DNA from 4 places in the Microbispora sp. CL1-1 genome. Region 3 is predicted to be linked to each of the others. Evidence: riboswitches for the same ligand, from Rfam matches in the RefSeq annotation. Region 3 holds a riboswitch; each other region holds the start of a gene.
What was found. A riboswitch is a leader RNA that binds a small molecule or an ion and turns the genes downstream of it on or off. The one in region 3 is predicted to bind cyclic di-AMP.

Region 1 (7,111 bases), on a different contig from region 3:
GCTCGACGACCGTGGTCGGGGGCCGCGAGTTGTGGATCGCGCTCGCCGCGCCCGCCCTCGGCCACCCCGAGGAGCGTCACGACCACGCCCGTCTCCGGCTGCTCGGCAGGGACGCCGGCGGCTGGACCGACCTCGGCCACGTCTTCGCCGACGGCGCCTCGCCGGGCAGCCGCGAATGGTCGGGATCGACGGTCCGCAGACCGGACGGCACGGTGTCGGTGTTCTACACGGCCGCCGGCCGCCGAGGTGAGGCCCGCCCGACGTTCACCCAGACCGTCGTGGAGGCCCGCGCCCGGCTGGTGACCGACGGCGGCCGGATCCTGCTCGACCCGGCCGCCGAGCACCGGGAGGTCCTCCGTTCGGACGGCGTGACCTACCTGCCGGCCGACGACATCGAGGGCGGACCCGGGCGCATCAAGGCGTTCCGCGATCCCGGCTGGTTCCGCGACCCCGCCGACGGACGCGAATATCTGCTCGTCGCCGCGTCCGTCGCGGCGTCACCCGGCGCGGGCCACGCCTTCATGGGCGCGGTGGCCCTCGCCGCGGCGACGCCGGGCGGCTGGTCGCTGCGGCCGCCCCTCCTCGTGGCCGACGGAGTCAACCACGAGATCGAACGGCCCCACATCGTGGTGCACGGGTCGTCGTACTACCTCTTCTTCTGCACGCAGCGGCAGTCGTTCCACCCGAGGGGAAGCGCCCCCACCGGGCTCTACGGCTTCGTCGCGCCCACCCTCGCCGGGCCGTACACGCCGCTGAACGGCTCGGGGCTCGTGCTGGCCAATCCGGCGGAAGAGCCCGACCAGGCGTACGCCTGGCTGGTCCTGCCCGACCTGAAGGTCGTGAGCTTTCTCAACTACCGCTCCATCGGAGGGCCGGATCCGTGGACGGCCGGGCCCGGCGCGGCGCGGGCCGCCTTCGGCGGGACGATCGCGCCGGTGCTCGAACTCACCCTGCGCGAGGACGCCACCTCCGTGGTCGTTCCCGCGTCGGCGGGAGCCGTCAGCGGGTGAACCTCGCGATTGCCTCCGGGGTGACGGGGGTGAAGAAGTTGACCAGGTTGCCGTCGGGGTCGCGGAGCAGGAGCGACCGGTTGCCCCACGGCATCGTGGTGGGCTCCTGGACGAACTCCTCGACGTGGCCGGTCAGGCTCCGGTGCACGCCGTCCACGTCGTCGACGAGGAACTCGACGATCACGCTGTGGTCGGCGGACGGCCGGGCGGCGCCGGGTGCGAAGAGCGGGACGGTGCGGGTGCTGCCGATCGCGAGGGTCGCGGAGGCGGTCTTGATCTCGGCGAATTCCGCGCTCGCCCAGCGTGCCCGCACGCCCGTGGCCCGCTCGTAGAAGCCCGCGAGGCGCGCGACGTCGTCGGTGATGATGCGGATCGACACGAAGTCCATGGTGATCTCCCTGGTTCCCGGGTTGTTCGTCCCGGGAACACTAGGGCGGATACCGGACAGAAACCGCCCAGTATTGTCACTAGATTGTGTGACGTGGCCCGACCGACTCATCGCGTTCTCACGCTGCTGGAGCTCCTGCAGTCGGGCGGCACGCGGACGATGGCCGAGCTCGCCGACCGGCTCGGGGTCGACGAGCGCACCGTGCGGCGATATGTGGACCACCTGATCGACCTCGATGTGCCCGTCGAGTCGGTGCGCGGCCGATACGGCGGCTATCGCCTCGCCCCCGGATATCGCATGCCCCCGCTCATGCTGAGCGACGACGAGGCGCTCGCCGTGCTGCTCGGCCTGGTCGCCGGTCGCCGCGCGGGGCTGACGACGGCGGCGGGCACGGCGAGCGAGACGGCGGCGGCCAAGATCCGGCGCGTTCTGCCCGAGCGGCTCGCCCGCAGGCTCGACACCGTGCTCGAATCCCTCGCCTTCACGGCCCCGCCCGGCGAGTCCGCCGTTCCCGAGACCGCCGTGTTGCTCTGCGTCGCCGACGCGGTGCGCCATCACCGGCCGATCTCGATCAGGTATACCGCCGCCGATGGTCGGCGCAGCGAGCGCACGCTGCATCCGTACGGGCTCGTCGCCCATTCGGGCCGGTGGTACGTCACGGGCGCGGATCCGGAGATCGGCGAGGACCGGACCTTCCGGCTGGATCGCATCGCGGACGCGAGGACGCTGCCCGGCTCGTTCGAGCCGCCCGCCGGGTTCGATCCGGCGCAGCACGTCCTGGCCGGATTCGCGACGGCTCGATATCGGTACGACGTGGTGCTGCGGATCCAGGGGACGGTCGAGCAGATCCGCGCCCGGCTTCCCGCCGCCGTCGCGACCCTGGCGGATCCCGGGGACGAGGGCTGGCTCCGCGTCGAGGTGCGCGCGGAGCGGCTCGACTGGCTGCCTCCGGTGCTCGCCTCACTCGACCGGCCGTTCGTCATCGAGCGGCCGGACGAGCTGCGCGACCGTGTCGCGGCGCTCGCGGACCGGCTCGCGGCTTCCGCCCGCAGGACCGCAGAGTGACTGCGGGCGGGTGACTGCGGGCGGGTGACTGCGGGCGGGTGACTGCGGGCGGGTGACTGCGGGCTAAGCGCTGGTCGCCGGCGAACCGGCCGCGTGCAGATGGCGGTCGATCGCGGCGAAGGTGGCCGCCGGCTGTTCGATGTGCGGCAGGTGACCGGCCTCCGGGATCACCTCCAGCCGGCCGTTGGCGAAGGCGCCGGCGTAGGCGGCTCCGTAGGCGGGGGTGACGATCCGGTCGCTCTCCCCCACACCAGGAGCGCGGGCACGTCGACGTGCCGCAACCGGCGGAGCAGTTTGGGATCGTGCATGTAGGGGTCGCCCGCCAGCGTGCGCATGGTGGCCATGTCGGCCGCCCGGGCTGCGAGCTGGTCGGCGGGGACGCCGGCCGGGTCGACGTAGAAGCGCTGCGAGTCGTGCCAGGCGTATTCGGCCACGCCGCGCGCGTCCAGGGCGAAGAAGTCGCGGATCGGCTCGCCGGGGACGTCCACGCCCACGGCGTCGACCAGCACCAGCCCGGTGATGATCCCCGCCGTGTCGCGTACGGCCATCTCGGCGGCGGTCCAGCCGCCGAGGGAGGAGCCGGCGACGAGAACGTCGCGCAACCCCAGGCGATGCAGGCAGTGCAGGTAGGCGAGGGCGAGGTCGTCGATGCCGGTGAGCCACGGGGGACGGTCGGTGCCGTCCCAGCCGGGATGCACGGGCGTCAGGGTGTGTGCCGTCCGGGAGAGGTGCCCGGCGAGCCCGGCGACCGTGGCGGGGCCGCCGCCGCCGTGCAGGATCAGGGCCGGTCTGCCGGTGCCGGCCTCCGACATGGTGAGGGACAGGTCGCGATCTGCAACAACTCGGGCGGGCGGTCAAACAGGTCCAATATCGGCAGCACCGGGCCCTGGAGAGCGGGCTGTCGGCGATCGGCGCGACGCTCGCCCAGTGGGACGCCCTCCGGGCGATCAGCCGTACCCCCGGGGCGTCGGCCCGGGAGCTGGCCGCGGCGACGTTCCAGACCGAGCAGGCCTTCGGCACCCTCGCCGGGCGGCTCGTGGCCCAGGGATGGATCGAACGCAGGCCCGGGCACGGCAGGCGCATCGAGCACCATCTCACCCCTTCCGGCGAGCGGGTCCTGGAAGCCGGGCACAAGGTCGCCGACGAGGTGCTCGCCAGGTGCTACACCGCCCTGCCGGACGCGGACCGCGCGACCCTGCTGGCCCTGCTCCGGCGCCTCGTCGTGGAGGACGCGTAGCCTCCGGCCACGCCCTCGGCGGAGATGCGCTGCGCGGCGGCGCGTCTCCACCGAGGGCGTCCCGGGTCAGACGCCGGGGCGTACGGCGGTGAGGAAGCTGCCCCTCCAATAGGCGTTGAGCCTGTCGACACTGACCACCGCGCCGCTGTGGGGGGCGCTGATCACCTTCCTGTGCCCGAGATACATGCCCACGTGGCCGCCGCCACTGGTGAAGATGAGGTCGCCGGGCTTGAGGTGCGACAGCGAGACCCTCTTCTTGGCGTGCCTGAGCATCGCCCACGTCGTACGCGGGAGCTTGACGCCGGCCTTGCGCCAGGCGAACTGGACCAGCCCGGAGCAGTCGAACGCTCCTGGGCCCGTGGCGCCCCACACGTACGGGTCGCCGAGCTGCTTCTTCGCCACCTTGATGGCGCGCTCGGCCTTCTCCTGCTGGAGAGCCGCCTTGGTGAGCTTCCTCGTGGCGGAGTTCTCGGCCACGGGCGCGGGATGCAGGGGGGTGGTCGTTGTGGGGGGCACGGGCGGGATGACCGCCGAGGTGAGGGCGGGGGCGGGGGCGGGGGCCGGGGGTGGGGATGTCACCGTCGCGGACGCGGCGGCTGCGGGGAGTGCGCTCAATGCTCCGGCCGACGCGGTGAGCGCCGCGCTACCGATCGTGACGCAGGCGATGCGGAGCAGAGTGGTGGAGTTGGTGGACAGGAGGATCTCTCCCTTTGGTCTTCCGCTTGCGCCTACCGGGTTAGCTGACGGATTCGGGCAGGGAAGATCGCCCTACGGCGCCGGCGCGCCGATTCACCCCAGACCTTCGTCGAAGGTCGATTGGTTCCCCGGCTCCGAGCCTCCTAGCTGCTCGGATTCGGCATCACCGGCGCCCAGGGGGGCGGAGAGGCGGGGCGACGGCGACTGTGGATGGTCGAACCCGGCGGGGCCGGGTTCGTAACGACGAGGTCACGTGGATCCCGCCGATGGGCAAGGAAACTACCAAGAGCCCCATATATCCGCAAAGAGCATCAAAAGGATAAGAAGCGCATAAAAGGGATCAAATGCGCGAAGTTGCAGGTCAGAGTGCATCTGCGGAAGAGATGTGGCGCTGGTCACGCTCGTCCCATGGTGGGCCTGACCTGCGGAGGAAGGCGAGTAAGCCCTGTCGGCGGCGTACATCCTGACCCTGGCGGCCTTCGGCCCCTCGGCTGCCCGCCTGTGGTCCGGGGGGCGTTGATCGTCGCTTGCGCCGCCCGGCTGCCGCCCTGCACGAGCGGGCGTGACCTGCCGGATGGCTAGTTCGTACGCCAGAAGGCGCCGTTGGCGGAGGGGTCGTCGGGGTCGCCCTGCGGCGCGGTGAACCCGGCGCCCCACAGCGTCGTCGTCCCGGGCCTGCGCGCGATCGAGAACAGGGCGGCGTCGGTGCCGGCCTTCCGGGGGATCGGGGTGCTCCGCCACGTCGAACCCGTGACATGCCACAGGGTGGAGTTCCAGTCGCTCTGCACGATCCACACGCCGCCCGCGCCGTCGGGCTCCACCTCCGTGTACGGCTGGGCGTTGACGGCGCCGACCGAGGCGGTCCACGAGCGGCCGTTCCAGTGCATGACCAGGGGGCGGTCGTAGATCTTGTCGTCGCCCTGGTCGTCGGCGCCCTCCCAGCTCACGCCGCCGACGGCCCACACGTTGCGGGGGCCGAGGACGGCGATGTCGGTGAGCACCGCGGCGGCGTCGCGAGCGGGCAGTTTGATCGCGGGGGTGGGCACCAGCGCCCAGGACTTCCCGTTCCACCGCATGATCGCGGGACGGGTGCCCTTGGCCCCCGCCGCCCAGACGTCACCGGCCTTGTACGCGTCGACGGCGGCGGCGTGGGCCGGCAGCGGGACGCTCCGCCACGACGACCCGTTCCAGTGCCTGGCCGAGGCCGAGGAGTCGGCGACCGCCCAGACGTCCTTCGCGCCCGTGCCGTCGGCGTCCGTCGTGGAGAAGCCGCTGCCGAGCGAGAAGGTGGTCCATGTCCGGCCGTTCCACCGGCTCGCCTTCCCCGGGCCGAAGACCCACACGTTCTTGTCCGAGCCGGCGGTCACGGCCGTCAGCTCGTACGACGGGCTGCCGGGGAGCACCTTCCACGATCGGCCGTCGAACCGCTCGACCAGGCCCCGCCGCGTGCCGTTCACGACCCGGTGGCCGGCCGCCCACACCGACCCGTTGCCGAGGACCGTCACGTCGTCGAGCACGTCGTCCCCGGGCAGGGTGTTCACCTTGGCCAGCCGCCACGTGGGCGCGGTCTCCCCGGCCTGGCCGCCCTGGTGGGCCGCTCCCGAGGCCGCCGCGGCCGGCAGGAACGCCAGCCCGATCGCCGATATGCCCGAGACGAGTACGGTGCGCACGATGCTTCCCCTTCCGCTCACCAGTACGACGTTTGACCGAGGGGAGTCGTTCACACGTCGCGGAAGGGCCGGAGTCACTTCTTCTCCGTCCACGGCTCGTACGCGTCGTCACCGGGGAGCACCCAGATCTTCGCGTCGGGCCTGACCAGGCTCCGCACCCGCGTCACCACGCCGGTCGTCTTCGAGACCCGGTAGACCGTCACTCCGGTTTCGGTCTTCGACCGGACGACCAGGTGTCCCGCCTTGTCGAAGTCGAGGTCGTCGATCCGCCGCCCGCGCGGGAGCCGTACGGTCACGGTGCGGCTCGCCTTGCCGGTGCGCAGGTCGACCAGGCGCAGCGTGCGCGACTTCGGCCACGAGCCGACCGGCTCCGCCGCCGTGACGTGGTCGTTCGCCAGGGCCGTCGCCCACAGCCGCGTCTTCGACCGCAGGCGGGTGCGCAGCCCCCGGTCGAACACCGTCATCCGGCCGTCTTCCCCTTGCATCAGCAGCCGCGCGCCGTCCGGGCTGAATCCCGCGAAGTTCCAGGTGTCCGTCTTTCCGGGCAGCGGCAGGCTCCTGCCCTTCCGCAGGTCCAGCAGGGCTCCCAGGCCCGGTGCCGAGGTCTTGGTGACCACGAAACCGCCGTCGTACGACACCGACGGCCATTCTTCGCCGGTCGTGGCCACGGTTAGGTCGCGGATCACATGTTCCCTGCCGTGCAGGGTCCGCTCGGCGAACCGGCCGTCCGACTTGCGGAAGTAGAAGAAGCGCCGGCCGTCCCCGCTGACCAGGAACGCGGCCCGCGCCCCCGGGTTGACCGCGTCGGGGGCGCCACGGCGAGCGCTTCCGGCACCTTCACCACGTGTCCGTCGGTCAGCACCAGTTCCCAGGTGTGCGTCCACCTGGCGTACGCGATCGTGACCGGAGTGGCGGCCGTCGCGGGCTGCCCGCCCAGCGCAACGGCGGCCAGGACGAGTGTCGCGAGAACCGTGCGCAGTCTCATGCGGGGTGAGATGCCGGACAACCCGGAAATGTTGCCGGTGCGTGCGGGTGGCTACGCGGC
Region 2 (7,111 bases), on a different contig from region 3:
GGCATCGTGGACCGGATGACGGCCGAGCTGGCCTCCGACTCCGACGACGTGACCGTGGTCGCCACGGGCACCGGTGCCCCGCTCGTCATCGGCGAGGCCCGTACGATCGACGTGCACGAGCCCTGGCTCACGCTGATCGGCCTGCGGCTGGTCTACGCCCGTAACGCGTCCTGACGACTCCCTCGCGTACGGGACCATAGAAGGCAGGATCCCGTTCAGAGAGGACTGACGTGATGGACGCCGACTGGGTGGCGCGTTTCGCCGATGAGGTCATCGCCGAGGCTGAACGGCGCGCACCGGGCAAACCCGTCGTCTGCGCGTCCGGCCTCAGCCCGTCCGGCCCGATCCACCTGGGCAACCTGCGCGAGGTCATGACCCCGCACCTGGTGGCCGACGAGATCAGGCGGCGCGGCTACGAGTGCGTGCACATCATCTCGTGGGACGACTTCGACCGCTTCCGCAAGGTTCCGGTGGGCATCGACCCCGCCTGGAACGAGCACATCGGCAAGCCGCTGACCACCGTCCCGGCCCCGCCCGGCAGCGAATACCCGAACTGGGCCGAGCACTTCAAGGCCCCGATGATCGCCGCGCTGGCCGAGCTGGGCGTGGAGTTCCACGGCATCAGCCAGACGCAGATGTACACCTCCGGGGCATACCGGGAGCAGGTGCTGCTCGCCATGCGCGAGCGGCGGCGGATCGACGCGATCCTCGACCAGTACCGCACCAAGAAGGCCAAGGCCAAGCAGGTCACGGACGCCGACGAGGCCGCCGCGCTCGAAGGCTCGGGGGCCGCGAGCGAGGACGACGGCTCCGGGGCCGGGGGCTACTACCCCTACAAGCCCTACTGCTCGGTCTGCGACCGCGACCTGACCACGGTCACGTCGTACGACGACGAGACCACGGCGATGTCGTACACCTGCGTGTGCGGCCACAGCGAGACGGTCCTGCTGTCCGAGCACACCCGCGGCAAGCTGGTGTGGAAGGTCGACTGGCCGATGCGCTGGGCGTACGAGGGCGTGATCTTCGAGCCGTCGGGCGTGGACCACAGCTCGCCGGGCTCGTCGTTCGTCGTCGGCGGCCAGATCGTCCGCGAGGTGTTCGACGCGCCGCAGCCGATCGGCCCGATGTACGCCTTCGTCGGCATCAGCGGCATGGCCAAGATGAGCAGCTCCAAGGGCGGCGTGCCGACCCCGGCCGACGCCCTGTCGATCATGGAGCCCGCGTTGCTGCGCTGGCTGTACGCCCGCCGCCGTCCCAACCAGTCGTTCAAGGTCTCCTTCGATCAGGAGATCCAGCGCATGTACGACGAGTGGGACACGCTGACGAAGAAGGTGCAGGAGGGCACGGCGCTGCCGGCCGACCAGGCGGCCTACCGCCGGGCGTCGAGCACGGCCTCCCGGGTCCTGCCCGAGACGCCGCGGCGGCTGCCTTACCGGACGCTCGCCTCGGTCGTGGACATCACGACCGGAGACGAGGAGCAGACGCTGCGTATCCTGCGCGCGTTCGACCCGGAGATCGGCGGGCTCGACGAGCTGCGGCCGCGGCTCGATCGCGCCCAGCACTGGGTGAACACCTACGTGCCCGCCGAGGAGCGCACACAGGTGCGCGAGACGCCCGACAAGGAGCTGCTCGACACGCTCGGCGAGCAGGACCGCGAGTCGCTGCGCCTGCTGGTGGAGGGACTCGACGCGCACTGGTCGCTCGACGGGCTGACCACGCTCGTCTACGGCGTGCCGAAGGTGCAGGCCGGGCTCGACATGGACGCCAAGGCGGCCACGCCCGAGCTGAAGGCGGCCCAGCGGGCCTTCTTCGCCCTGCTCTACCGGCTGCTCGTCGGCCGCGACACCGGCCCGCGGCTGCCCACGCTGCTGCTGGCCGTCGGCCGCGACCGGGTGCGTGAGCTCCTCGGCCGCGCCTGATCGCCGCCTTCGACAAAAGGGCCGGACGGCATCGCCGTCCGGCCCGCGGCATGCCCGGCCGGGCATGCCGGAAGGGGAAACCAGCGCGCCGGGAACCCAGAGCATCGGGAAACGCAGCGCGCCGGGAACCCAGAGCATCGGGAAACGCAGGGGATCGGGAGACTCAGGGCAGCAGGACCAGCCGGCCGCGCAGGCCGCCCTTCCGCAGGCGTTCGTACGCCTCGGCCGCCCGCTCCAGCGGGTAGGTGCCGGCGACCCGCAGGCTCAGCCGTCCCGCCTCGGCCAGCTTCGCGACGTCCCGCAGCTGGGCCGCGTCGGCGCGGATGAACACCGTGGAGACCCGGATGCCGCGCAGCGGCACGGGGGCCAGCCCGGCGTTGACGGCGACGAACGCGCCCCCGTTGCGCACGGCGTCGAGCGCGGGCAGGCCGACGAGCGCCGCGTCCACCAGGCCGTGCACGCCGCCGGGAACGGCGGCCCTGACCGCGGCCGCCAGGTCGGCGCCCCTCGGCACGAACCACTCCGCGCCGAAGCCCCGCACCACCGTCTCGTCGCCGGGCGCGGCGACCGCCGCGACCCGGAGCCCCCGCGCCACGGCCAGCTCCACGAGATAGCCGCCGACGCCGCCCGCCGCCCCCGTGACGAGCAGGGTCTCGCCCTCGGCGAGCCCGGCGAGGTCGAGTGCCTGGACGGCGGTGAGCGCGTTCAGCGGCAACGTGGACGCCTCGGGCGCGGCCACCCCCACGGGCGCGGGAGCCACCGCCGTCTCGTCCAGCACCACCAGGTCCGCCTGGGCCTTGAGCGGGTCGGTCAGCCGGTCCGACAGCCCGATGACCCGCTCGCCCGGCCGCAGACCCGTCACCCCCGGCCCGGCCCGGTCGACCACGCCCGCGACGTCCCAGCCGAGCGCGTACGTCTCCTGGTGCGGCATGAGCCCGTTGTCGGCGAGGACGCCCGCGGCCGTGGCCAGGTCGACGGGGTTGACGGCCGCCGCCTCGACCCTGATCCGCACCTGCCCCTGCCCCGGATCCGGCTCCCGCACGTCGACGATCCGTACGGCTCCATCCCGTGCCATCAGTGCTCTCATGAGCGTCTTTCTCCTTTCGCGATGGCACGGAGCGTAGGAAGATCTACTCTCTTTCGGTAAGAAGGCACCTGGAAGTGCGTAAGGGAGGAGAAGGGAAGACATGGCGACTCAGACGGCGGCCGAGCGGCGCGAGGAGGCGCGTCAGCGCTACAACGCCTACGTCGCGACCTGCCCGTCCAGGAAGCTGCTCGACACGCTCAGCGACAAGTGGGTGAGCCTGGCGCTCACCGCGCTCGCCGGCGGCCCGCGCCGCTACAGCGAGTTGGCGAGGACGATCGCCGGAGTCAGCCAGAAGATGCTCACGCAGACGTTGCGGACGATGGAACGCGACGGCCTGGTGTCACGCACGGTCACTCCGTCGGTGCCGGTGAGGGTCGACTATCGGCTCACGCCGCTGGGCGAGGACCTCATGCCGCTGCTCGAAGCGATCAAGCGCTGGGCCGAGATCCACATGGAGGATGTCGAAGCGGCCAGGCAGGCGTACGACCGCCGCTCCGGCCACCGACCTTGACGACCTTCAGGCGAGGCGTTTACCTTCCCTGAAGGGTGGGCCGACGACATCGTCGTGGGGGAGGGCGGACGATGGGTGTTCCCGAGGTCGTCTACCGAGGTGACAATCCTGCCTCGGACCTTGAGCGTGCCGGTCTCACCGAAGAGGATCTGCTTCTCCTCGCGGAGCTGGCCAAGGGAGTGACAGCAGACCGGGTGGGCCGCAGTCTCGACGTCAGCGGCCGAACCGTGCGGCGCCGGTTGCGGTGCATCTGCGACCGCATCGGTGTGGCGACGGCGATCGAGGCGGTCGCCTGGGCGGCACGCCGCCGCCTCATCTGAGTGTTTCATCTAAGCGCGTTATCCGACTGCGTTGTCCGGCCGCGTTCGCTGCGAAAGGGACCGGCGCCCCTCCAACGGAGGAGGGGCTCTCCGAAAAGGCCCCCGGAAAGGCTCCCCGGGAAGGCTCCCCGGAAAGGCCCCCGGGAAGGCTCCGTGGAAGAGCGCCCGCAGACAGAGGCCCTCGCAGACCGAGGCGCTCCGTAGACGAAGGGCTCCGTAGACCGAGGCCCCTGTGACAGAGGCTCCGTGGTCAGAGGCCCCGTGGTCAGAGGCCCCGTGGCCAGAGACTCAGTCGGCGACGCGCACCGCGCCCGCGAACGGCCGGCCGTCGATCTTCGCGATGTGGACGACGTCTCCTGTGCGCGGCGCGTGGATCATGTAGCCGTTGCCGATGTAGATGCCCACGTGGTGCAGGTCGGAGTAGAAGAACACCAGGTCGCCGGGGCGGAGCTGGTCACGCGGGATGTGCGTGCCGGCCGTCCACTGGTCGCCCGTGTAGTGCGGCAGGCTGATCCCGACGGACTGGTAGGCCGCCATGACCAGGCCGGAGCAGTCGAAGGAGCCGGGCCCATCGGCGCCCCACACGTACGGCTTGAGCTGCTGCGCGAGGGCCCAGCGCGCCGCCTGGGCGGCCTTGCCGTCACCGATGATGGGGAAGTCCGTCCTCGTGCGCGTCTCTCTGCCGATCGTCTGGGAGACCTGCCGGTAGAGGCTGCTCTCGGTCTTCTTGATCAGACTGGTGATCTTGTCGCGCCGGGCGTCGAGGCCGCTGAGGAGCTTCTTGACCTCGGCCTGCCGGGCGGAGGCGCTCTGCCTGGCCCGCGCGGCGGCGTCCATGGCCTTGGTGACCTCCGCGACCTCCTGGCTCTGCTGCAGCTCCAGCGCGTACGTCGTGGAGGCCTGGTCGAGGTAGCGCCGGGGGTCGATGTCGCTGTCGATGAGCGCGAGCGCGTTGCCGAGCCCGTTGGTCATGTAGGAGTGCTGCGCGAGGGCGCTCGCCTTCTGCCGGCGGACCTCCAGCTCGGCCTCGCTCTTGGCGAGGTTCTTCTTGGCGAGGTCGGCGGACCGCTCGGCCGCCTTCAGACGCACCCGCTCGCCGTTGTACTGCTCGGTGAGCGTCTCGATTTCGTCGTAGAGGTCCTCGACCTGCTTGGTGAGCTGCTTGAGGCTCGGCTTCGGGTCGGCGGTGGCGCTGACGACCGGGGCGCCGAACGTGATCGCGCTGATCGCGAGTCCGACGAACGCCAAACGGCGGAGGGGACCCGGACCGGCCGTGCCGGATCCGGATCGCCGGCCGCGGGCGTGCCTGCCCGCCGGCCTCTTGCCACGCATGCGCAACCGAGCTCCTCTCCCATGTGCGCCCCGCGGCGGGCCCGTCGTCGAGACGGGGCCGTACGGCGGGGCGCTGCTGAGCGCCTACCGGGTTAGCTGACGGGTTCGGGCCGGAGTAGCCCTACCTGGCGGATTCACCCCTTGTCGATCTGAGACCGAACCGATCCTGGATCCTGCAGTTGGGTCCCCGGCTCCCCTTCGCACTCGGTGCTTCGAAGATTCGGCGCCCGGTCGCCGCGAGCGCTCACGATGACCGGCATCGTCGCTGGACGATAGTGCACCGCGAGTTCTTGCTCAACCAGAACTCCGAAACCCGTCTAGGTTTGACAACCAAAGGATCACGGTCGGATCACGGGATCGGTTGTGAAACGTCCGTGTTCACAGGGGTTTGGAGCGATCCGAGAGTTTGGATGTGCTGCTCGGGCTGGTGAAAAAACTGGGACAAAAGTGGACAGTGGCCTTGGGGTGTGACCGTACGTCCGTCCGCGTCCGGGCGGCTACACACGGTCAGAACTCATGTGGGGTCTGGCGTTTGGGGATGACCGTTATCCGGGGGACGCTCCGCGCATGGGATCAGGCCGCGCTGCGGCTAGGCTGACCGGTCATGGAGCAGGTCGCCGCGCAGACGCCCAGTGAGTCGGGTGCCACGGCCGTGACGGTGCGCCGGGCCAGGACGCCGGACGTCCGGGCGATCCGGCGTCTCGTCGACGCGTACTCCGGCAACGGGCCCCGCCTGCTCAAGAAGAGCACGGTCACGCTGTATGAGGACGTCCAGGAGTTCTGGGTGGCCGAGACGGCCGGGCAGGTCGTCGGCTGCGGCGCGCTGCACGTGCTGTGGGAGGACCTCGCCGAGATCAGGACCGTCGCGGTGGACCCCGCGGCGCGCGGCGGGGGCATCGGCCACCGGATCGTCGCCGCGCTCATCGAGACCGCCAGGGACCTCGGCGTGCGGAGGGTCTTCTGCCTCACGTTCGCGGTGGACTTCTTCGCCAGGCACGGTTTCCGGCCCATCCAGGGCACCCCGGTCTCCCCTGAGGTCTACGCGGAGCTCCTGGCGTCGTACGACGAGGGTGTCGCCGAGTTTCTCGACCTGGAGCACGTGAAGCCGAACACGCTGGGGAACACCCGGATGTTGCTGCACCTCGACCGTCATTGATCACCATTGATGGGCATTGATCATCGATCTTGACGGTGGTTGTCGACTGTTGCAAAGGTGACTGTTGATACGCCTGTCGCTACTTTTGGCAATATCAGCGTGTGCTACAGACGTGCGGCGCATGCGTCTTCGAAACGAGGTGACACGGTGAGCACCGGACAGCCGCCGTACCCCCAGGACGAGTCGGACGGAACGCCACCGCCGTCATCGAACCCCGGGTACAACACGGACAGACAACCCCAGGAATACGACCCCGACGTCACGGTGGTCAGCTATCGCGGGCAGCACACGGGTCCGCAGCAGCCGCCCGCCTACGACCCCGCTCAGGGCGGCTACGGCCAGCAGCAGGGCTACGGCGCCCAGCAGCAGCCGTACGGCCAGCAGGGCTATGGTCAGCAGGCCCCGCAGGCCCAGCAGCAGTACGGCCAGCAGACCGGTCCCCAGGACTACGGCCAGCAGCAGGGCTATGGGCAGCAGCAGGGTTATGGCCAGACCGGGCCGCAGCAGGGTCACCCCCAGCAGGGCTATGGTCAGACCGGCCCGCAGCAGCCGTACGGCCAGCAGCAGGGCTACGGCGCTCAGCAGCAGCCCGGTTACGGCCAGCAGGGCTACGGCCAGCCGCAGGCCCAGCAGCCATATGGTCAGGACCAGTACGGCCAGCAGCAGGGCTATGGGCAGCAGCAGGGTTATGGCCAGACCGGGCCGCAGCAGGGTCACCCCCAGCAGGGCTATGGTCAGACCGGCCCGCAGCAGCCGTACGGCCAGCAGCAGGGCTACGGCGCTCAG
Region 3 (7,111 bases):
GTCATCCGCGTTTCCTGCGCCCGTGTTCTGTGCCCGTTTCTGGGCCCGTTTCTGGGCCCGTTCCTGTGCCCGTTTCTGGGCCCGTCTCCCGCGGGCACGCTCGCCCGGAACCGGCTACGGTGGCCGCAAGACCGGGCGGACGCGGGAGGGGGAGACCGTCGTGCGACGTGGGCTGACCGCCGCGCTGCTGCTCCTGCTGCACGCGATCCTCCTGACCTCCGGCGGCACGCCGGCGTCAGCGTCGGCGCACGCGCCGGCGTGGGGGACGGCGTGGGGGACGGTTCATCGCCCCGCCGCCCGCCACGTCGTGGCGGCACCGGCGCGTGACGGGGCACGGCTCACGCACACACGGCTCATGGGCACGCGCGTCTGCGCCCCTGCCCACGCCACGCGGCCGGCTCAGGGTGATCCGGCCCGCGTCCGGACGGGCGGGGCCGGCTCCGGCGCCACCGGCGGGCCGGTCGTGCTGCCCAACCCCGCGGTGCCGCGCGGCGGCACCCGGGTCACCCGGGCCGGTCCGCGTCACGACGGCCCGCCCGCCCAGCGCACGCGTCGCGCCGCCGCGGCCCGCGCCCCTCCCTCCACGGCGTACTGAGACCGCTCTCACTCGTCCCACTCGTACGCCTGTGGAGGCTTCATGTCCCGTGCGCCCCTGTGGCGCGCGGTGGCGGCGCTCGCCGTCATCGCGATCTCACTGCTGCTCGCTCTCACCATTGCGCCGCGCCTCGGCCTCGACCTGCGCGGCGGCACCCAGCTCGTCTTCGAGACGAGAGACTCTCCCACGGTCAAGGCGGACGCCGACGCCGCCGACCGTGCCCTCGACGTGCTCCGGCGCCGGGCGGACGCCCTCGGAGTCGTCGATCCCACCCTGGTCCGCTCCGGCGAGAAGCGGATCATCGTCGAACTGCCCGGCGTGCTCGACCCGCGCGAGGCCGCCGCGGTCATCGGCAAGACCGCCCAGCTCAACTTCCATCCGGTGCTGAGCGCCGCCGAGGAGGGTGACACGGACGCGATCGCGGACGAGAGCGGCCGGAAGCTGAAGCTCGGGCCGGTCGCGCTCAGCGGGGCCGGTGTCGCCGACGCCGCCGCGCGCAGCGACCCCCAGGCGGGGCCGGGCTGGTTCGTCACGATCGATTTCAAGGAACCCGGTCCCTGGCGGAAGCTGACCGGCGAGGCGGCCTGCGCGCCGCTCGGCGACCACAAGCGCCGCGTCGCCATCGTCCTCGACAACGAGATCATCTCCTCGCCGCAGGTGGACGAGTCGATCGCCTGCGGGGTGGGGATCGGCGGCGGCACCACGCAGATCACCGGGTCGTTCACCCCGCAGGAGGCGCAGAACCTCGCGGTGCTGATCAAGGGCGGCTCGCTTCCGGTGCCGCTTGAGCTGGTCGAGCAGCGTACGGTCGGCCCGACCCTCGGCGCCGACGCCATCGCGGCGAGCGCCAAGGCCGGCGTCGCCGGGGTGATCCTGACCGCGGTGTTCATCGGCATGGTCTACCGGCTGGTGGGCGTGCTGGCCGCGGTCGCGCTCGCCTGCTACGGCCTGATCTCGTACGCCGGGCTCGTGGCCATGGGGGCCACGCTCACGCTGCCCGGCCTGGCCGGGTTCGTCCTGGCGATCGGCATGGCGGTGGACGCCAACGTGCTGGTCTTCGAACGGGCCAGAGAGGAGTTCGGCGACGCGCCCCGGCGGGGCCTCAAGGCGGCACTCGACCGGGGCTTCAAGAACGCCTGGAGCGCGATCGCCGACTCCGGCATCACCACCCTGCTCGCCGCCGGGCTGCTGTTCTGGCTGGCCTCGGGGCCGGTGAAGGGCTTCGGCGTGACGCTGGCCATCGGCGTGCTGGCCTCGTTGGTCTCGGCCATGCTGATCACCCGGGTGCTCACCGCCGCGCTGATCGGCAGGATCGGCCCGCGGGCGTCCGGCATCGGCTCGATCGGCCGGGTCAGGACGTGGCTGACGCGGCGCGACCCGGACCTGATGCGGCGCGGGCGGCTGTGGCTCGCCGTCGCGGCCGGGCTGCTCGTGGTCGCGGGCGCGGGCCTGGTCACCCGCGGCCTCAACTACGGCGTCGAGTTCACCGGCGGCCGGATCGTGGAGTTCGGCACGAGCAGGCCCGTGGACGTCGCGGCGGCCAGGCAGGCGGTGGCGGACGCCGGGTTCCCCTCGGCCGTCGTGCAGCGGTCGGACGACGCGCTCTCGGTGCGCACCGGGCAGATCAGCGCCGACGACGTGGTCCGCATGGAGGAGGCGCTCGACCGGCGCGTGGGCGAGGTCGCCAAGCAGCGCGACGAGCTGATCGGGCCGAGCCTGGGCGAGGAGCTGCGCCGCAACGCGATCATCGCGCTCGCTGTCGCGCTCGCCGCACAGCTCGTCTATCTGGCGCTCCGGTTCCGGTGGACGTTCGGCACGGCGGCCGTGGCGGCGCTGTTCGTGGACGCGGCCGTCGTCGTCGGCGCGTTCGCCTGGATGGGCAGGCCGATCGACGGGGTGTTCCTGGCGGCGATGCTCACGATCATCGGTTATTCGGTCAACGACAAGGTCGTGCTGTTCGACCGGGTGCGCGAGCTGTGGCCGGTGCGCCGCCGCGAGCCGTTCGGCCGGGTGGTGAACGCCGCGATCCTGCAGACCGCGCCGCGCACGGTCAACACCGGGCTCGGGGCGCTGTTCATCCTGGCGGCGCTGGCGGTGTTCGGCGGCGACTCGCTGCGCGACTTCGCCGTCGCCCTCCTGATCGGCATCGTCGCCGGCACGCTGTCGTCGTCGTTCGTGGCCGGGCCGGTGGCGATCGCGCTGGAGCGGCGCTCCGGCCAGGCGCCGCCGGCTCCCGCCGCGCCCCGGGTCAGGCCCGTACGCCGCGACGACTCCGGCGCGGTGGTCTGAGGCCGGTACGGCTCCCGGCGCGTCCCCCGGGGCGGGCGATCCGCCCCGGGGGACGCCGGGCTGTCGGCGGCGCTGCCAGCGGCGTTATCGGCGGCGTTATCGGCGGCCGAGCGCGCGCAGCTGGGCGGGCGTCAGCGAGGAGACGTTCTGGTCGATGGGCTCATCGGTGTACTGGTGGATGGCCCAGGTCTTCCAGTCGGCGGGCGGCGTGATGTCGCCGGGGGCCTTGCTGTAGTGGGCCACCCACAGCGGGTACTGGCCGAGGCCGCGGCCGTACTTGTTGGCGAAGTTCCACCCGCTGTAGAACATCGGCCTGGTGCCGGTCTTGGCCGTCACATACTCCAGCCAGGTCTTGGCCCACTTGTTGACCTGCTCGACGGACTCGCCGTCCGCGGTCTCCAGGTCGAGGACCAGGATGTCGCCGGGCTTGCTCGGCTGCGAGTTCACCACGCTGAGGAAGTGGTCGGCCTCGGCGATGGGGTCGTTGGAGGGGTGGCCGTAGTGGTAGGCGCCGCGGACGATGCCCTTCTTGGCCAGCTCCCGCCAGTGCCGGGGGAAGGACGAGTCGACCCAGTCGGTCCCCTCGGTGGCCTTGATGAAGCCGAACTGCGCGCGGCTGTTCATCCAGTCGTGGTCGGCCTCGTAGCCGGAGACGTCCTGACCGTACGTGTGCGGGTTCGCGTACGCCGGGGCGGCGGGCAGAGCCACGGCCGCGGTGATGCCGGCCGTGGCGGCCGAGACCGCGAGGGTCGCCGCCGCGAGGGCGGAGCGCAGGCGCCGGCGCGAGTGCCGGCCCCCGAGGGAGAGCCGATGGGTGGACATGACGAGGTTGACTCCTTGCTTCCATGCCGCCTACCGGGTTAGCTGACGGGTTCGGGCAGGAAGTGCCCTACGGGCGCATCTGGGGGCCTGCGCTCCGATTCACCCCAAAGAGAGTGGGTCCCCGGCTCCACATGACGCGGATTCGGCGGCCGCGCGGTCATGGGACCACGCGGACCGGGCAACGACACGGCAAGGGATGGGTCGCCGGAGGCGGGTCGTTACCCCATACCGTGTGCCCTAAAGGTACACAATCCACCAGAATGGTGTAAACAGGACAAAACACGCCTTTACCTGGCACAACGCGGCAGCACCTGGTCCGGACCCGCTCGAAGTAAAAGCCGTGGCTAACAACGGTAAGTAGTCGATCTCTCACCGACTGTGCAAGTCTCGTCGCCGTGAGGGTGAGAAGCGTCCCCCGTCATGTGGCGTGCGTCATGGACGGGAACGGCAGGTGGGCCGCGCAGCGGTCCCTGCCCCACACCGAGGGGCATCGGGCGGCCGAGGCCGCTGTCCACGGCGGCCGCCGCGACATCGTCGAGGCCGCCAGGTCGCTGATCCGCGACGGCGTGCCGCCCGAGCAGGTCACCGAGGAGAGTTTCGCCCTTCGTCTGCCCCACCCGACATGCCGGAGGTCGACCTCGTCATCCGCACCTCCGGCGAACAGCGCATCTCCAACCTCATGCTCTGGCAGGTGGCGTACGCCGAATGGGTCTTCCCCCGGGTGCTGTGGCCCGACTTCCGTGCCGGGCACTTCTGGGAGTGCCTGGAGATCTACCGGCGGCGCCACCGCCGGTTCGGCGCCACACCGGCACCGATCTCGGCACCGATCTCGGCACCGGTCTCGGCACCGACACCGACAGGAAAGGGACGTCGATGAGTGACGCAGCACCGGGATCCATGCTCCACGAGCTGACCCGGCAGACGCGCTGGGGGCTGGTGGCGACCCGGGCCATCGTCCTGGAGGCCGCGCACCCGCAGATCGGCGCGGCGCTGATCACCAACTCGACCTTCGTCGCGCCCCCGTGGCGCCGGCTGCGCAACACCGTGCTCAGCGCGCAGCGCATAGTGGACCCCGACATCCGGGTGCGGCAGCGGGAGGCGGCCCGGCTCAACCGCCTCCACGCGCGCATCACCGGCACCGACGCCGAGGGCCGCCCGTTCAACGCCGCGGACTCCGAGGCGCGCGCCTGGGTGGTGGCGACGCTGTTCGAGTCCACGGTCACGATGTGCCGGTTGAGCGGCGAGTCCCTCGACGGTCCGGTCCTGGAAAGGCTGTACGCCGAGTTCCAGTCGTTCCTCACCCTCATGGACCCCTACGTGGGCAGGCTCCCAAGGCGGGGGCGCTCCTGCGCCTCCTCACACCCGGCCCGGAGGCGGCCGGCACCGCCACCACCTCCGCGGCCGCCACCGGGGGCTCCGCCGTACGATCCGCCGCGCGGTTCTTCTCCGAGGTCCTCGACCAGACCGGCGACGGCCACCTCGACTGGCCCGACCTCGCCGCGATGGCCAGGGAGATCGCCACCCGCCTCGACCTGGAGACTCAGGACGAGGACCGCCTGTTCGCGGCCTTCGCCGACTGGTGGCGGGAGCTGCAGCAGGAGCTGGACACCGACGGCGACGGACGCATCACCGGCCACGAGTACGCCGCGGCCTCCGCCGCCCTGGCCGGCCCGGCGCTCATCAGGATCGCCGAGGTACTGTTCGACGTCACCGACACCGATGACGACCAGACCATCGATGCTGAGGAGTACCGGTCTCTCTTCCGTACGGCGTTCGACCACGACTCGGGCGACGACGATGATGACGGGCGGCTGACCCGGGGTGAATTCGTCCGCCGGTTCCTCGGCTTCATGGCGGGCCGCCGGCACTCCGGCGGCTACGACCAGATGTTCGCCCAGGCCTGACGCGCTGTCGCCGCGGCCGAAGTCCAGGTCCCTGCCCGTGCGTGCGAAGGCGTAGAAGCGCTCGACGGTCTCGGCCAGCGCGCCCGCCGGGACACCGATCCGGCCCGCCAGCTCGGCGAAGGTGTCCGCCCGGAAAGCGATGCCCTGGCCGTAGAACTCCTGCGGCACCGGCATGCCCGGCATGATCTGCGCGAACGGATAACGCGCCCGTGCCTAGGCGTCCATCACGAACCAGGCCGGGACGTGCCCGCCCGCGCCCTGGTCGTGCACGAAGTTCACGTACGGCACGGACTCGTCGGTGAACCTCCTGCCGTCCGCCGAGACGATGATCGACGGCGGGATGCACCGCTCGGACACCAGCGCGATCGTCTCCCCGGCCGGGTGCGTACGGCCCGCTGTCGTACGCGGCCAGCGCGGCGGCCATGCCTCCGCCCCCGCTGCCGACGATGACGATGACGATGACGATGACGAGGTCGAACTCCTCATCCCACGCGGTCACCGCTCCTCCTTCCGCGTGTTGCCCCGCGACCAGTAGGGCGGGGTGTCCGGCTTCGCAGCGGGGAGCGTCTCCCGCTCGGAGTGCAGCACGCCGTGCTCGGTCGCGAGTTCCCGTAGGGTCGACTCATAGGTCAGCTCCGTCATCGTCCATGCCGAATCACCGGAGTGCCGGACTCGTGACGCTAACTGGACAGACACACCGAATAGGGCGATCATCCCGATGAGCGAGATCGGGACAGGCAGGCTCGGTGACCTGCCCGGACCACGCTCCCGCCGGTACGTGCCTTCGGTTGACCGGGATCCCCTTGCGGGCCGCACATGAGGGGGTTTGTAAGTTCGTCACCTGAGGCATCGACACGCACGCGAGGTGAGTCCATGACCGCTGTACCCGCCGACCCCGAGTTCACCGAGCCGGCACCGCCCACACCCGCCGAGTTCCGGCGCGCGCTGGGCATGTTCGCGAGCGGTGTGACCGTGGTGACGGGCCTTGACGACGGCGAGCCCGCCGGTTTCGCCTGCCAGTCGTTCGCGTCGGTGTCCCTCGAACCGCCTCTGATCCTTTTCTGCGCCGACCACAGGGGCCGCGCCTGGCCGCGTATCAGGAGGTCGGGCCGCTTCTGCGTGAACGTCCTCGGGGAGGACCAGGTCGATCTCTGCGGCCGGTTCGGGTCCAGTACGGGCGCGAAGTTCGCGGGCCTCGACTGGGACCTGTCGCGATGGGGCACCCCGTCCTTGCGGGGAGTGCTGCTGCGCGTCCACGGCGAGATCCGCGACGTGCACGTCGCCGGCGACCACGACGTGGTCATCGGCCACGTCAACGAGCTCGAACCCGTCGTCACCGAGCAGCGCCCCATGCTGTTCTTCCGCGGCCGGTTCGGCCTCGACCAGGACGACCCGGCCGCCGCCCTCGGCCCCAACCTGTGGGGCTGGGGCGACCATTGGGGCTGATGATCCCCTCTTCTCTACGGCCCATACAGCGAGCCGCACCCCCTCTTCAACAACC
Region 4 (7,111 bases), on a different contig from region 3:
TGGGCGACGTCATGGGCCACGGCACCAGGGCCGCGGCGACGATGGGCCAGCTGCGCACGGCCGCGCGTACGCTCGCGAGCCTCGACCTGCCGCCCGACGAGGTGCTGTTCCGGCTCAACCTGATGAGCCAGGACCTCGACCCCAGCCAGATCGCGACGTGCATCTACGCCGTCTATGACCCGGTGACACGCAACTGCGCGCTCGCCCGGGCCGGCCATGTGCCGCCGATCCTCCTGCACCCCGACCGGTCGACCGAGATCATCGACCTGCCCGCGGGCCTGCCTCTCGGCATCGGCAGCGACCCGCTGGAGTCGCGCGAGATGGTCCTGCCGCCCGGGAGCGTGCTCGCCCTCTACACCGACGGCCTCGTGGAGAGCCGGGAGCGGGACCTCGACGCCGGGATCATGGGGCTGCGCCGTCTGCTCGCCGGTCCGGTCGAGGACCTGGAGGACATGTGCGACGTGATCATCAGCAGCCAGCGGTCGGGGCATGAACGTGACGACATCGCCCTGATGGTGGCCCGGGTGCGCGACCTCGACCCGGACGAGGTGGCGACCTGCCCGCTGCCGTCCGACCCGCGGTTCGTGTCGCACGCCCGCCGCTTCGTCCGCAGCACCCTGCAGAGGTGGGGGCTGAGCGGCCTGGTGGACAGCACCCAGCTCATCGTGAGCGAGCTGGTCACCAACGCGCTCAAACACGGCTGGCCGCCGATCGAGCTGCGTCTGCTGCGCGGCCGGACGCTGGTGGTCGAGGTCGTCGACGGCTCCCCCGCCGCTCCCGCCCCGCGCACGGCCACCCCCGACGAGGACACCGGCCGCGGTCTGCAGCTCATCAAGCGGTTCGCGTACCGGTGGGGCACCCGGCCCACTCCGTACGGAAAGATCGTCTGGGTGGAGCAGCACCTCCCTTGACCCGGGCGTTCCCTCCCTGTCGAGCGTGTATGACTGATCGTTGAGAAGAGTTACGTTCGAATCGGGAGTTCGTGGCGAGGAGGGGACATGATCGACATCCGTGACGCGTACCGCAGGGCGCTGGATGGCTTCGGGGCCCGTCTCCATCTCGTCCGCCGCGGGCAGTGGGAGCTGCCGACCCCCTGTGTCGACTGGGACGTCCGGGGGCTCGTCAACCACGTCGTGGCCGAGAACCTGTGGGCCCCCGAGTTGCTGTCCGGCCGTACGGTCGCCGAGGTGGGGGACGCCTTCGAGGGCGACGTGCTCGGCGACGACCCGGTCAAGGCGTTCGAGGCGTCCGCGCAGGGAGCGGTCCAGGCGGTGTACGCCGAGGGCGCCCTGACCAGCGTGGCCCACCTGTCCTTCGGCGACGTGCTGGGCGAGGAGTACATCACCGAGCTGTTCGCGGACGCGCTGATCCACACCTGGGATCTGGCACGTGCCATCGGCGGGCCGGAACGGCTCGACCCCGAGCTCGTCGCCTCATGCTCGGAGTGGTTCGAGAAAGCACGGGAGGACTACCGCGAGGCGGGAGTGTTCGGGGACGAGCAGGGCGTCCCGGCCGACGCCGACCAGCAGACCCACCTGCTCGCCGCCTGGGGCAGGAACCCCTAAAGAGTGCCTATCGGCCGGTGGGCCGCTTGCCGTGGTTGGCCTTCTTCTTCTTGCGTGCCTTCGACTTGCGTGCGCGTCTGCCCATGACGACCGCCTTCCGTCGAGTACGGCTTTCGCCCACTGTCCTCCCTGGGACCACGGGCGGCAAGAGGCGTACCCCAACTCAACATGTCTCCACGTTCGTGAGGCATAATTTGTTTGAATCTGTAGAGGAGTGGTGGATGCTGGCCCAGCAACGGCAGCAGGCGATCCTTGAGAGGGTACGCAGGACCGGCGGGGTGCGCGTCGCGCAGCTCGTACGCGACCTCGGGGTCTCGGACATGACGATCCGCCGCGACCTGGAGGTCCTCGCGGAACGCGGCCTGATCGTCAAGGTGCACGGCGGGGCGACCGCCACCGGCACGGGCTCGACGGAGGAGCCGGGCTTCGCGGCCAAGTCGGTGCGGCAGCAGGCCGAGAAGGAGGCCATCGCCCGCAGGGCCGCCCTGCTCGTGCGGCCGGGCAGCTCCGTAGCGCTCTCGGCCGGCACCACGACCTGGACACTGGCCCACCATCTGGTGGACGTGCCCGAGCTGACCGTGATCACCAACTCGGTGCAGGTGGCCGACGTCTTCCACCGCGCGGGACGGCCCGACCAGACCGTGGTGCTGGTGGGAGGCGTGCGCACGCCCTCCGACGCGCTGGTCGGCCCGGTGGCCGTGGCGGCCGTCCGCTCCCTGAACGTCGACACGCTCATGCTGGGCGTGCACGGCATGAGCGTCCGGGCCGGTTACACCACGCCCAACCTGCTGGAGGCGGAGACCGACCGCGCCCTCATCGCGGCCGCCCAGCAGCTCGTGGTCCTGGCCGACCACACCAAGTGGGGGACGATCGGCTTCAGCACGATCGCCGCCCTCGACGAGGCCGGCGTGGTCGTGAGCGACGTCGGCCTGCCGGAGGAGGCACGCGACGCGCTGTCGGAGCACGCCGGCGAGCTCCTCCTCGTCGATCCGTCCGGGGAGACCGAGCTGGAGACCGCGCTGTGACGCCGGCCCGCCGCACGTCCTCCGACGCCTGTAGTAAACCCGGTGCATCCCCCGGCCTCCGCGCGCCCGCCGTGTCCCCCTTTCGCAAACCCGCACCGACCCCCTTGTAAGCCCGCTCCGACCCGGGACACCGCACTGTGAAAGCCGGAGATCGCACCGTGAAGCTGGAGACCGCTCTGTGAAGCGCACCATCACCCATCTCGCCGACGGCCGTGAGCTGATCTACTTCGACCGGCGCGACGACGCCGACCACAGCGCCATCGACACCAGGGACCTGCCGCCGCGCCCGCTCGCCTCCGAGCTGCGCTACGACCCCCTGATGGACGAGTGGGTGGCCGTCGCCCGGCATCGCCAGACACGCACACACCTGCCGTCGGCGGAGGAGTGCCCGCTCTGCCCGGGTCATCCCGGCTCGGAGATCCCCTCGCCGTACGAGGTGGCGGTGTTCGAGAACCGCTTCCCGTCGTTCAGCTTCAACACGGGCTCGTACGAGCAGGTGGGCGGGCTGAGCGAGGTGCGTCCGGGGATCGGGCGCTGCGAGGTCGTCTGCTTCACCTCCGACCACAACGCGTCGTTCAGCTCGCTGAGCGACGAGCAGGCCGAGCTGGTCGTCGAGGCGTGGGCCGACCGTACGGCCGAGCTGTCCTCGCTGCCCGGCGTGGAGCAGGTCTTCTGCTTCGAGAACCGCGGCGCCGAGATCGGCATCACGCTGCCGCACCCGCACGGGCAGATCTACGCCTATCCGTACGTCACGCCGCGCACCCGGCAGATGCTGAACGCCGCCGCCCGTCATCAGGGCGGCAACCTGTTCGCGGATGTCCTGGCCGCCGAGCGGAAGGGCCCCCGGGTGGTGGCCGCCAACGAGCACTGGACGGCCTTCGTGCCCGCCGCCGCGCGCTACCCGTTCGAGGTGCACGTCTACCCGCACCGCCAGGTGCCCGACATCCCGGCGCTGTCGCCGGAGGAGCGAGCCGCGTTCGCGCCGCTCTACATCGAGGTGCTGCGCCGCCTGGACGGGCTGTTCGGCGCCGTCATGCCGTACGTCGCGGCCTGGCACCAGGCTCCTGTCACCTACCGGCGCGACCTCGCCTACCTTCACCTGCAGCTTTTCACGATCCGGCGGGCGCCCAACAAGCTCAAGTATCTGGCCGGATCGGAGTCGGCCATGGGCGCGTTCGTCAACGACGTGCTGCCCGAGGAGGCCGCCCGGATGCTTCGCGAGGCGATAACGGCCTGATCTCCGATTGATTGCGGCTTTGGTGGCAGCGACGGTTTCTTTACCACTAGTATCCCTGACACCGGCCGTCACAACCGGTACGCCTAATCCCGGGCGCCCCGCCCGGGAACCGGGGACCCAATCACGCACCTGGGGTCAAGGCAGTCGCCTGCCCGGGCTCCTCCAGCCCGAACCCGTCAGCTAACCCGGTCGGCAGATGGAGAGGAGTGGGCTCTGCCCCGCGCATTCCCCCTGGCTGTCGGCGTGCTCGCCTCCGCCGTCCTCGTGTTCGGTACGGCGGCGCCGGGCGTCGCCGAGCCCAAACCGACGGAGAAACAGCTCAAGAAGGAGCTGTCGGACCTGCGGCAGAAGGTCAACCGGCTGATCGCCGACTACAACGCCAAGCGTGTCGCCCTCGCCAAGGCCCGTGAGGAGGAGAAGGCGGCTCGCGACCGGCTGGCCAGGGCCCAGGCCGACTACCAGGCCGCCAGCGACGCCGTACGGCAGATGGCCGGGCTGCGCTACCAGACCGAAAGCGCGATGGCGCTGCCCGACATGAACACCGCCGCGCTCAACTACCAGCTCAAAGAGGAACAGGCCGCCCGGCTCGCGCACTTCGACCGGGTCCGCGACGCCCGGCAGCAGGCCGCGGACGCCGCCAAGACGCTGACCGCGCAACTGAAGGCGCAGGCCGAGGCGGTCGCCGTACAGCGCAAGGACGCCGAGGACCTCATCGACGAGATCAAGGACAAGCTCGACGCGCTGATCCCGATCGCGCCGGGAAAGCTCCCGGGTGGGTCGTGGGCACCGGAGCTGCCCAGCGGTGCCGACAACATCACGCCCCGGATGAGGTTCATGCGCACCGAGGTCGAAAACCACTTCAGCCTGCGGTTCCCGGTGGGCTGCTACCGGGCGGAGAACAGCGGCGAGCATCCTCTCGGGCGCGCCTGCGACTTCATGATGAGCTCGGGCGGCGCCATGCCCTCCCCCGAGATGAAGGCGCTCGGCGACAGCCTGGCCGACTGGGCCATCAAGAACGGCCCCAAGCTCGGCGTCATGTACGTGATCTGGCAGCAGCGCATCTACAACCTCGGCCGTCCCGGCTGGCGGCTCATGTCCGACCGCGGCGGAATCACCGCAAACCACTACGACCACGTACACATCTCGATGTACTGACCTGCCAGGGCACTCGCGGGGTGGGCCGGCCACCTCGGCGAGCGAGGCGGCCGGCCCGCTCCGGGTCAGGCCGGGATCTGCTTCTCGTGCCAGGTGTAGTAGAGGTAGGTGCTGCCGGGCCCGGTCAGCGTGCCGTAGACCTGCCAGAAGGTGTTGGTGCCGGGCGAGAAGCGGAAGATCTTGTCCCCGGGCCTGTCGTCCACGATGACCTGCTGTGACCCCGTGGGCCCGATCCGGACCTCGATCGTGAACGTCTCGTTGTCGGGGATGTCGAGGCAGACCTCGTGCGTGTACGCCGTCGGACCGGCGATGTTGTAGAGGCGATTGTCCACCGCCGGCGACTCGACGTTGGTGGGGACGTATTTGTTGACGACGTAGGTGTACCCGCCCGTGGAGCAGTCCACTGCGGAGGTGTCCGCGAGCGCGGGGCCGGCGCCGGTGAGCGTGACGCCGAGAACGCCGGCGGCGACGGTGAGAACGGAGATGGTGCGCTTCATGCCTCTCCTCATCCGTACGGTGTGACGCTTCAACCAAGTAGTTGAAGGCTGAACTGATTTTGATCACATTCGCCACAATTACACAAGTCTGATCAATTACCTGTCCGAATCCGAGTCAAGACGGCCGGGTTCGGCCTCCCGTCGGGTGCAGGCCCGGCGTGCGGCCCGGCCTTCGGCTACGTCATGAACCGCGCTCAGGAGGGGGGTGCCGGGACGGGCAGAACCGCCGGGTGCCTCCGCCCGCTAATCGGGGTGACTACGCGCCGGGTCCGGGGGAGGATGCCGGGATGACCGACACACGTATCGATCCCCCCGTCGTCGCGGGAGAGCGCGAGATGCTGCGCGCCTGGCTGGACTGGCACCGTGACACCCTCGCCGTGAAGTGCCGGGGCCTCACCGAGGAGCAGTTGCGGCTGCGCTCGGTGCCGCCCTCCAGCATGTCGCTGCTCGGCCTCGTACGGCACATGGCCGACGTCGAGCGGGCCTGGTTCCGGAGGCGGCTGAACGGCGAGGATCTTGGCGGCATCTACTTCAGTGCCGACGACCCGGACGGCGAGTTCGACAATGTGGACACCGCGTCGGCCGAGGAGGCCTTCGCGACCTGGCAGGCGGAGATCGAGCAGGCGCGGGCGGCCGAGGAGGCCTGCGCCGACCTGGACGCCATGACGAAGGCGTCCACTCGTGACGGCGTCCACTACTCGCTGCGGTGGATCATGTGCCACATGATCGAGGAGTACGCCCGCCACAACGGCCACGCCGATCTGCTGCGCGAGCGCGTCGACGGCGTGACGGGCGAGTAGCCCCCGACGGCGAGTGGCCTCCCTCAGCCGGACAGGCGGACCGGGTTGACGAGGTCGGCGTAGATGAGCAGGCCGCCCATGACGACCAGCAGGGCCGCCATGACGTACGTCAGCGGGAGCGCCTTGGCCACGTCCACATAACCGGGGACGGGCCTGCGGCGCACCCGCGCGAACGCCCGCTTGACGCCCTCCCAGAGCCCGCCGGCGATATGGCCGCCGTCCAGCGGCAGCAGCGGGATCAGGTTGAACATGCCCACGGCGAGGTTCAGCCCGGCGAGCAGGTTGATGAAGATTTCGATCTTGTTCTCGACCGAGAGGTCGGAGGCGGCGATCTCACCGCCGATGCGGCCCGCCCCGACGATGCCGATCGGCCCGTTCGGGTCGCGCTTCTCCCCCGAGAACGCGGCGTTCCACACGCCGACCATCTTCTTGGGGATGTTGACCATAGCGACGGCGGTGCGCTCGGTCAGCTCCCACATCTGCCCGACGACATAACCGGGGCCCTTCTTCACCACGACGGTGGTCGGGCTCACTCCCAGGAAGCCGACGTTCTTCTCGATCTTGTCCGGGTCGGTGAGCGAGGGCATGTCCTGCGCGATCAGGTCGACCTGGAGGTCGGTCCGCTGCCCGCCCCGCTCGATGCCGAGCGTGGTCACCCCCGCGCCGTGCTCCCGGATCAGGCGCTGCGCGGCCTCCCAGTCGGTGACCGGCGTGCCGCCGATGGCGACGATGTGGTCTCCGGGCCGCAGACCGGCCTTGGCGGCGGGCGTCAGCGGGTCGCTGTCGCGGCAGTCCCGGTGGTCCGCCTCGGCCGCCGGGATGGCGCACTTGG

Region 1: it holds a riboswitch for cyclic di-AMP, as region 3 does, so the genes downstream of both, HCK04_RS15385 (C40 family peptidase) here and HCK04_RS17575 (GH25 family lysozyme) in region 3, are expected to answer to the same signal.
Region 2: it holds a riboswitch for cyclic di-AMP, as region 3 does, so the genes downstream of both, HCK04_RS33710 (C40 family peptidase) here and HCK04_RS17575 (GH25 family lysozyme) in region 3, are expected to answer to the same signal.
Region 4: it holds a riboswitch for cyclic di-AMP, as region 3 does, so the genes downstream of both, HCK04_RS26755 (hypothetical protein) here and HCK04_RS17575 (GH25 family lysozyme) in region 3, are expected to answer to the same signal.

The regions. Positions count from the first base shown of each region.
Region 1 is NZ_JAATEK010000010.1:167,040-174,150, forward strand. Features, by position in the region: gene HCK04_RS15360 (glycoside hydrolase family 68 protein) at 1-1,010, shown strand, start outside; gene HCK04_RS15365 (VOC family protein) at 1,000-1,398, opposite strand; gene HCK04_RS15370 (YafY family protein) at 1,492-2,463, shown strand; gene HCK04_RS15375 (alpha/beta hydrolase) at 2,631-3,275, opposite strand; gene HCK04_RS43605 (MarR family winged helix-turn-helix transcriptional regulator) at 3,371-3,700, shown strand; gene HCK04_RS15385 (C40 family peptidase) at 3,767-4,177, opposite strand; cyclic di-AMP (ydaO/yuaA leader) riboswitch at 4,411-4,569, opposite strand; gene HCK04_RS15390 (hypothetical protein) at 4,975-6,066, opposite strand; gene HCK04_RS15395 (hypothetical protein) at 6,141-6,950, opposite strand; gene HCK04_RS15400 (FAD-dependent monooxygenase) at 7,103-7,111, opposite strand, start outside.
Region 2 is NZ_JAATEK010000044.1:2,895-10,005, reverse strand. Features, by position in the region: gene HCK04_RS33735 (type III pantothenate kinase) at 1-174, shown strand, start outside; gene lysS (lysine--tRNA ligase) at 234-1,919, shown strand; gene HCK04_RS33725 (NADP-dependent oxidoreductase) at 2,083-3,006, opposite strand; gene HCK04_RS33720 (helix-turn-helix domain-containing protein) at 3,107-3,517, shown strand; gene HCK04_RS33715 (LuxR C-terminal-related transcriptional regulator) at 3,589-3,837, shown strand; gene HCK04_RS33710 (C40 family peptidase) at 4,126-5,085, opposite strand; cyclic di-AMP (ydaO/yuaA leader) riboswitch at 5,236-5,389, opposite strand; gene HCK04_RS33705 (amino-acid N-acetyltransferase) at 5,774-6,325, shown strand; gene HCK04_RS33700 (RDD family protein) at 6,473-7,111, shown strand, end outside.
Region 3 is NZ_JAATEK010000013.1:35,476-42,586, reverse strand. Features, by position in the region: gene HCK04_RS17585 (hypothetical protein) at 161-595, shown strand; gene secD (protein translocase subunit SecD) at 638-2,884, shown strand; gene HCK04_RS17575 (GH25 family lysozyme) at 2,981-3,706, opposite strand; cyclic di-AMP (ydaO/yuaA leader) riboswitch at 3,719-3,864, opposite strand; gene HCK04_RS42465 (hypothetical protein) at 4,125-4,292, opposite strand; gene HCK04_RS43635 (undecaprenyl diphosphate synthase family protein) at 4,329-4,583, shown strand; gene HCK04_RS42455 (hypothetical protein) at 4,933-5,610, shown strand; gene HCK04_RS41190 (hypothetical protein) at 5,824-5,967, opposite strand; gene HCK04_RS17555 (hypothetical protein) at 6,106-6,252, opposite strand; gene HCK04_RS17550 (flavin reductase family protein) at 6,484-7,056, shown strand.
Region 4 is NZ_JAATEK010000026.1:91,881-98,991, reverse strand. Features, by position in the region: gene HCK04_RS26775 (SpoIIE family protein phosphatase) at 1-911, shown strand, start outside; gene HCK04_RS26770 (TIGR03086 family metal-binding protein) at 999-1,565, shown strand; gene HCK04_RS26765 (DeoR/GlpR family DNA-binding transcription regulator) at 1,787-2,590, shown strand; gene galT (galactose-1-phosphate uridylyltransferase) at 2,769-3,827, shown strand; cyclic di-AMP (ydaO/yuaA leader) riboswitch at 3,898-4,036, shown strand; gene HCK04_RS26755 (hypothetical protein) at 4,071-4,982, shown strand; gene HCK04_RS26750 (hypothetical protein) at 5,048-5,479, opposite strand; gene HCK04_RS26745 (DinB family protein) at 5,767-6,279, shown strand; gene HCK04_RS26740 (M50 family metallopeptidase) at 6,303-7,111, opposite strand, start outside.